Linked DNA regions of Corallococcus sp. EGB. The protein of the gene in region 2 interacts with the protein of the main gene of each other region in a pairwise test. Links are inferred from orthologs where the notes say so. Each region holds a gene or a part of one and is shown on either strand. Other genes may lie near its edges.

Evidence for each region.
Region 1: the proteins of KYK13_RS21100 (region 2) and dnaE interact in binary tests that used the Escherichia coli proteins (3 or more experiments, as listed by UniProt). The link is inferred for Corallococcus sp. EGB from one-to-one orthologs.

What each region holds. Positions count from the first base shown.
Region 1 is NZ_CP079946.1:7,585,564-7,590,127, forward strand. Bases 359-4,487 are described here. They hold dnaE (DNA polymerase III subunit alpha), read right to left. Parts: upstream 4,105-4,487; coding sequence 559-4,104; downstream 359-558. Other genes in these bases: KYK13_RS30785 (SDR family oxidoreductase), read right to left, coding at 359-538; KYK13_RS30795 (SDR family NAD(P)-dependent oxidoreductase), read right to left, coding at 4,327-4,487. In the rest of the region: more of KYK13_RS30785, read right to left, coding at 1-358; more of KYK13_RS30795, read right to left, coding at 4,488-4,564. UniProt on the Escherichia coli protein: DNA polymerase III is a complex, multichain enzyme responsible for most of the replicative synthesis in bacteria. This DNA polymerase also exhibits 3' to 5' exonuclease activity. The alpha chain is the DNA polymerase catalytic subunit.
Region 2 is NZ_CP079946.1:5,095,110-5,098,385, forward strand. Bases 278-3,118 are described here. They hold KYK13_RS21100 (aminotransferase class I/II-fold pyridoxal phosphate-dependent enzyme), read right to left. Parts: upstream 2,378-3,118; coding sequence 1,178-2,377; downstream 278-1,177. Other genes in these bases: KYK13_RS21090 (hydroxymethylglutaryl-CoA lyase), read right to left, coding at 278-424; KYK13_RS21095 (methyltransferase domain-containing protein), read right to left, coding at 445-1,164; KYK13_RS21105 (phosphatase PAP2 family protein), read right to left, coding at 2,439-3,118. Also shown: more of KYK13_RS21090, read right to left, coding at 1-277; more of KYK13_RS21105, read right to left, coding at 3,119-3,276. UniProt on the Escherichia coli protein: Shows aminotransferase activity with methionine and histidine as substrates, and to a lesser extent also with phenylalanine.

The sequences.
Region 1 (4,564 bases), 2.5 Mb from region 2 along the record:
CGCCCCACTCGATGGCGAGCACGCGGGTGAGCATGTCCACCCCGGCCTTGGCGGCGCAGACGTGGGCCTGCATGGCCATGGGCAGGTAGGCCTGGGGCGCGGAGATGTTGATGACGGCGGCGCCCGGCTTGCGCAGGTGCTCGAAGGCGGCGCGGGACACGTTGAAGGTGCCCAGCACATCGATGTCCATCACCGCCTTGAAGCCGTTGGAGGACATGCCCAGCGCGGGCGCGGGGAAGTTGCCGGCGGCGCCGCACACCAGCACGTCAATCTCCCCGTATGCGTCCTTCACCTGCTGGAGCGACTTCTCCACGGCCGCGTAGTCGCGCACATCCGCGGCCACGCCCATGGCGGTGCCGTGGGCCTGGAGGCCCTTCACCGCGGCCTCCAGCTTCTCCACGTTGCGGCCGTTGATGGCCACCTTCGCGCCCGCCTTCACCAGCGCGGTGGCGATGCCGAGGTTGATGCCGCTGCTGCCGCCGGAGACGAACGCCGTCTTGCCCTTGAGCAGCCCGTCCTTGAACACGCTGTCCGCCATGGAGTCGCTTCCTTTCGAAATCAGCCGAACTCCACGACCTTCTGCCCGAAGAGGCGGTCCACCGCGAGGAGCAAATCGTCGTTCACCTGCACCTTGAGGGTGGTGCCGGAGATGTGCGCTTCCGCCTCGCCGGGGAACAGCACGCTCACCGCCACCGGCGTCGCGCCCGCGTACTTCTTCGCCAGCTCGTTGAGCTTCGCCAGCCGCTCCTCCGTGACGACGTCCGCGGGCAGCCGCAGCTCCAGGCGCTTGGTGCGCTTCTCACGCACGGCCTTGAGGCTCTGGATGTCCTCGACGATGAGCTCCGCGGTGGGCGTGTTCTCGTCGCGCTGTGAAATCTGCACGGTGCCGGTGACGAGGATGGGGTCGTCCGACTTGAGCAGGTGCTCCCAGTGCTCGTAGCCCGGCTTGGGCCCCTGCTTGGACCACTTGCCGTCCTTGCCCATCACGTTGCGCGTGCCGTCCTTGCCGGGGAAGCACACCAGCTCCGTGGAGCCGGACAAGTCCTCAATGGTGACCCACGCCATGCGCTTGCCCGTCTTGGTGGGGCGCTCGCGCAGCACGGTGATGATGCCCGCCACGGTGAGCTTCTCGTCGCGGCGCGCGCGCTGCACGGCGGTGATGGGGCGCGCGTAGCGCTTGAGCTCCTTCTCGTACTGGTACAGCGGGTGGCCGGACACGTAGAAGCCGATGGCCTCCTTCTCGTAGGCCAGGCGCTCCTTCTCCGGCCACTCCTCCACCTGCGCGTAGTCGTCCTTGAGGCCGCCGCCGGAGGACTCCGGGCCCGCGAGCATGCCGAACAGCGAGCTCTGCCCGGCCGCGCGGTCCTTCTGGCTGGAGGAGCCGCGGTTCATCGCGCGCTCAATCGTCTCGAAGAGCTGCGCGCGCGGGCGCTTCTCGAAGTCGAAGGCGCCGGCCTTCACGAGCGCCTCCAGCACCTTGCGGTTGACGCGGCGGCCGTCCACGCGCTCGCAGAAGTCGAAGAGGCTCTTGAAGGGGCCTTCCTTGCGCGCCTCCAGGATGGACTCGATGGCGCCCTCGCCCACGCCCTTGATGGCGCCCAACCCGAAGCGGATCTTCCCGTCCACCGCGCCGAAGGCCAGGTCGGACTGGTTGACGTCCGGAGGCAGCACCTGCGTGCCCGCCTCGCGGGCCTCGCCAATGTGCTTCACCACCTTGTCGGTGTTGTCCTTCTCGCTGGTGAGAAGGGCCGCCATGAACTCGCACGGGTAGTGGGCCTTGAGCCACGCCGTGTGGATGGTGACCAGGCCGTACGCCGCGGAGTGGCTCTTGTTGAAGCCGTACTCGGCGAACTTCTCCATCAGGTCGAAGATTTCGCCCGCGACCTTGAGGTCCACGTTGTTGTTCTTGCAGCCCTCGAGGAAGCCGGCGCGCTCGGCCTGCATGACCTCGGCCTTCTTCTTGCCCATGGCGCGGCGAAGAAGGTCGGCGCGGCCCAGGGTGTAGCCTCCCAGCACCTGGGAGATCTGCATCACCTGTTCCTGGTAGACGATGACGCCGTAGGTGTCCTTGAGCACCGGCTCCAGCTTCGGGTGCGGGTAGGCCACCTTCTCCCGGCCGTGCTTGCGGTTGATGAAGACGTCCACCATGCCGGAGTCCAGCGGACCCGGGCGGTAGAGCGCGCCCGCGGCGATGACGTCTTCGAAGCAGGTCGGCTTGAGCTTCATCACCATTTCGGTGAAGCCGCTGGACTCCATCTGGAAGACGCCGGCGGTGTCGCCGTCCGCCATCAGCTTCCACATGGCGGCGTCATCCAGCGGAATCTCGTGCCGCTTGATGTCCTTGCCGTGGTTGCGGTTCACCAGGTCCAGCGCGTGCTGGATGACCGTGAGCGTCTTCAAGCCAAGGAAGTCGAACTTCACCAGGCCCGCGGCCTCCACCTCGTCCTTGGCGAACTGGGTGATGAGGATCTTTTCACCCGGCGGCTGGTAGACGGGCACGAACTCCCAGAGCGGCTTGTCCGCGATGACCACGCCCGCGGCGTGCATGCCGGGCTGGCGGTGCAGGCCCTCCAGCGCGAGCGCGATTTCGAGCACGTCCTTGGTGGTGACGGGGTTTCCCTCCACCTCACCGATGTTCTGGGGCTTTTCGATCATCTCCTTGAGGCGAGGCTCCATCTCGATGGCCTCCTTCAAGGTGATGTTGAGGACCTCGGGCACCAGCTTGGCGATGCGGTCGCCTTCGCTGAAGGGCAGGCCGAAGACGCGGCACACGTCGCGCAGCACGCTCTTGGCCTTGAGCGAGCCGAACGTGATGATCTGCCCCACGTTCATCTCGCCGTACTTGCGGCCCACGTACTTGATGACCTCGTCGCGCCGGTCCTGGCAGAAGTCGATATCGAAGTCCGGCATCGACACGCGCTCCGGGTTGAGGAAGCGCTCGAAGAGGAGGTTGTACGGGATGGGGTCCAGGTCGGTGATGCGCAGCGCGTAGGCCACCAGCGAACCGGCGCCGGAGCCACGGCCCGGGCCCACCGGGATGTTGTGGTCCTTGGCCCAGTTGATGAAGTCCTGGACGATGAGGAAGTAGCCGCTGAAGCCCATGCGCTGGATGACGCCCAGCTCCAGCGTGAGGCGCGCCTGGTACTGCTCGCGGTCGATGGGGTACTTGCCCTCCAGCTCCTTGAAGCGCTGGCGCAGGCCTTCGTAGGCCAGCTCCGACATGAAGGTGTCCGGGGTGTGGCCGTCCGGCACCTTGAACGTGGGGAGCATGGGCTTGCCCAGCTTCAGCTCCACGTTGCACATCTCCGAGATGCGCATGCTGTTGTGCACGGCCTCCGGCGAGTCCGCGAAGAAGCCGAGCATCTCCTCCGGGCTCGTGACGTAGAGCTTGTCGGTGGAGTGGCGCAGGCGCTTGTTGTCCGCGAGCGTCTTGCCGCTGGCGATGCACATGAGCAGCTCGTGCGCCTTGGCGTCCTCGCGCTTGATGTAGTGCGCGTCCGCGGTGGCGACGAGCGGGATGTCCAGGTCGCGCGAGAGCTGCTTGAGGTTCTCGTTGGCCTTGTCCTGCTCGACCATGCCGTTGGACTGGACTTCCAGATAGAAGCTGTCCGGCTCGAAGATGCCCTTGTACTCGGCGGCCACGCGGCGGGCGTGGTCCATGTCGCCGCGGAAGCACGCGCTGGTCACCTCACCGCCCAGGCACGCGGTGAGGCCGACGAGGCCCTTGCTGTGCTCCGCGAGCACCTGCTTGTCGATGCGCGGGTGGTAGTAGAACCCGTTCATGTACGCGGTGGAGGACAGGTAGCGCAGGTTCGCGTAGCCCTCCGCGTTCTTGGCCAGGAGGATGAGGTGGTGGGCCACCTTCTCCGAGCGGTCCTCGCGCCCCTTGGGCCCGGCGACGTAGGCCTCCAGGCCGAGGATGGGCTTGATGCCGGCGTCCTTGGCCTTCTTGTAGAAGTCGATGGTGCCGAACATGTTGCCGTGGTCCGTCACGGCCACGCTCGACATGCCCTTCTCCTTCACCGTCTTGATGAGGTCCTTCATCCGGATGGCCCCATCCAGCAGCGAATAGAGGGTGTGGAGGTGAAGGTGGGTAAAGGACATGGGCGTTCCGGCTCCCGGGTGAAGAAAAAGGCGCCTGAACACTAGAGCCCGCAACCCCTGCTCGCCAGTCCAGTGACGGCCCAGGTGCAAACACCTGGACCGCGCTGGAGCCAGGGCCCGGAAAACCGGCCTGGGAGACACCGGGAGCGGAATTCCAGCCCCCCGTCCGTCCAAGCGTGGGCACTCCTTCCGGGCACCCGCTGGCAGGCACCCGGGGACGGCTCAGCCTTCCACCGGACGGGTGAGGCCCAGTGTGTCCGCGTAGCTGTGCAGCCCGCGAATGTGATTGCCACCATCGACGGCGAGCGTGTCGCCGGTGATCCATGACGCGAGATCGCTGCAGAGGAACGACACCACCTTCGCCACGTCCTCCGGCTCGCCACACGGTTTTCCGAGCGGCGTGCGGGCGAGGAACTCCCGCCCCATGGCTCCCTTCATGAGGCCGGCCCCCTCGGCCAGG
Region 2 (3,276 bases):
TGACCTCCTTCGCGCCGGCCAGCGCCTCCGCGATGGTCTTGTTGATGTTCTTCTTGGAGTGGGCCTCCGACGCGGAGATGAACACCGCGGCCTCCTCCAGGCCCGCCGCCTGCGCGCGCTCCAGCCCCTTGAGGTTGGGCACCAGCGCGGAGAAGACGACCCCGGGGCGGCGGCCCACCAGCTTGAGCACCTCCTCCGCGTCCGCCAGCTGGGGGATCCACTTGGGTGACACGAACGACGTCACCTCGATGCGCCTCTCCCCCGCGGCGACCAGGGCATTGATGAGGCGCGCCTTGTCGCGGGTGGGCAGCGTGCGGAGCTCGTTCTGCAGGCCGTCGCGGGGGCCGACCTCGTACACGTCGACCTTGCGGGGCAGTTGCCCCAGCAGGCCGACCCGCGTTCGCGTTGTCTCTTTCGGATCCACTGGACGTGTCCCGGGCTCCGTCAACGGCGCCCGGCTCCCACGATGAGGTCGGTCGACTCGGGTGTCATCGGCCCGGACTCCAGGCCGCCGTGCACCCACTCCACCGAAAAGCCCGTGCTTTCCAACAGCCCTTTCAGTTCCGCAAGAGGATAGTAACGAAGCGTGTACGCCGCTCGCAGCACGCGACCGTCCGGCAAGGTGAGCTGACGCTGCCCGACATCCCGGCCACGCGTCGCGTCGAACTGGCTCTCCTCCTCCAGCAGGCTCCCATCCGGTAACCGCTCGCGGAACGACGCGCCCGGACTTCGCGCCAGGCGCTCGTAGGGAACCGTCTGGAACACCAGGCGTCCACCGGGCCGCAGCGCCCGCGCCACCTCGCGCAGCACGTGGACGTGCTCCGCGTCGCTGAAGGCGAAGAGTGTCGAGTACCAGGCATAGGCCCCGCCCAGGGACGCGTCCTGGAAGGGCAGCGCTCGCAGGTCGCCCCGCACCGCGGGGAAGCCGGGGCGGCGCAGGCGCAGGGAGAGCGGATCCAGTTCCAGGCCCACCACCCGCCCGGCGAGCGCTCCGCCGGTGTTGAGCCGCGCCGCGTGCCGGCCGTGGCCACAGCCCAGGTCCACCACCGGCCCCTCCACGTTCGCGAACGCCCGGGACAGGTACTCCGCTTCCCGGGCCGTCACCGCCTCGGAGAGGTACGGCAGCGTGCTGCGCAGGTACAGCTCTCCGAAGAAGTCCCCCACGGCCAGGTGGGCTTCAGCGCTTGAGGGCGGGCAGCTTCTCGCGCAGGCGGCGCACGGCCTCGTCCAGCACGCCCTCCGTCTTGCAGAAGGCGAAGCGCGCGAAGCGCTGGCCCAGGCGCCGGTGCTCCGGGCCGTAGAAGACGCTGGGCGGGATGCCCGCGACGCCCACCTCCGTCACCAGGTGCCGGCAGAACGCGACGTCGTCCTCGAAGCCGTAGCCGCGGATGTCCGCGAGGATGAAGTAGCTGCCCTCCGGGGAGAACGCCTGGAGCCCCGCCTCGCGCAGGCCGGCGAGCAGCCGTTCCCGCTTGGAGGTGTAGAGCGCCGCGAGCCCCTGGAAGTAGCTGTCCGGCAGCCGCAGCGCCACGGCCATGGCGGCCTGGAACGGCGACGCGGTGGCGAAGGTGACGAACTGGTGCGCGCGCTGCACCGCGTCCCTGAGCGGCGGCGGCGCGATGATCCAGCCGATCTTCCACCCCGTCAGGCTGAAGGACTTGCCCGCGCTGCTCACCGTCACCGTGCGGTCCGCGAGCACCGGCACCGTGGCGGCGCGGATGTGCTTCGCGGGGGCGAAGACGATGTGCTCATACACTTCATCCGCCAGCACCTTCACGTCGTGCTCGGCGCAGAGGTTGCCCAGGAACTCCAGCTCCTCGCGCGTGAAGACCTTGCCCGTGGGGTTGTGCGGCGAATTGAGGATGAGCAGCCGCGTCTTCGGTCCGAAGGCGGCGCGCACCTCGTCCCGGTCGAACCACCAGGTGGCGTGCTCCGCGTCCGGCGGCCGCAGCGGCACGTAGCGCGGCGTGGCGCCCACGAAGGCGATGTTCGCGTCGTAGGAGTCGTAGAACGGCTCGAAGGCCACCACCTCGTCGCCCGGGTCCACCAGCCCCAGGATGACGTCGAGGATGGCCTCCGTCGCGCCGCTGGTCACCGTGACCATGGTGTCCGGATCCACGGCGTGGCCGTGGAAGCGCTGCGCGTGCTCCGCGATGGCGTTGCGCAGGTCCTTGGCGCCCACGCCGGGGGCGTACTGGTTGACGCCGCCCTGGATGGCCTTCCACGCGGCCTCCTTGACGGCGTCCGGGCCGTCGAAGTCCGGGAAGCCCTGCCCCAGGTTCACGGCCTGGTGCTTCAGCGCCAGCGCGCTGAACTCGGAGAAGACGGTGGTTCCGAAGCGGGAGACGCGCTGCGCGAGCACGGGCCGGGGGGACATGGGTCAGGCCTCTGGAGGCCAGCGCACGTCCACCCCGACACCCGGGGCGACCGGCTGGCGGTCAGGGCCGGACGATAGCGTCCACGGGCACGGAACGCGCGCCCTGTTCCACCGCCCGCTGCCGCGCGGCCCGGGACAGGCCGAGCGCCAACCCCGTCACCACCAGCACCAGGGGCACCGCGCACACCAGGTCGATGGCGTAATGGAACCGCCCCGCCAGCGTCGCGAAGATGAGCCCCATGCCCGGGAAGAGCATGACCCAGAAGAAGCGCCGGGCGAACCGGAACGCGTAGAAGAGCACCACCAGCGCCACCCCGGTGTGCCCGGACGGGAAGCAATCCCGGGTGTACACCGGCGTGCGCATCATGGACTCCAGCAGCGGCGTGAGGACCCACCCGTGGGTGGCCGGCCCGTCGAACGCGCCAATGAGGAAGTACCGGGGGCCCACCGCGGGCACCAGCGAGTACGCCGCGTAGTTGAAGCCCAGCAGCAGGCCCAACCCCAGCAGGTACTCATCGAAGGCGGGCGTCGCCCCCCTGCCCCGGGCGTATAGGTAGACCCCCAGCAGCAGCGGCCAGATGAAGTGGCCGTAGTAGCAGAGCAACAGGACGTCGTTGGCCCAGGGCGGAATCGCGTGCGCCAGCACCACCGAGGTCTGGAAGCCAAAGAGCCGCTGATCCACCGCGACCAATTGGGCGTCCTTCACCAGCGGGTTCACCCAGTCCACGATGGGCCCCAGCCAACCGTGGGCCAGCGCGGACACCGGCAGCAGCCAGAAGTCCCCCGCGATGGTGAGCAGATGCTGGCGCGGAAAGCGCGCCTCCAGCATGCGCACCGCCGGCAGCCCCAGCGCGAAGAAGAGGAAGAACAGCGCGTTGCGCCCGGAGTGCGGCGCCCAG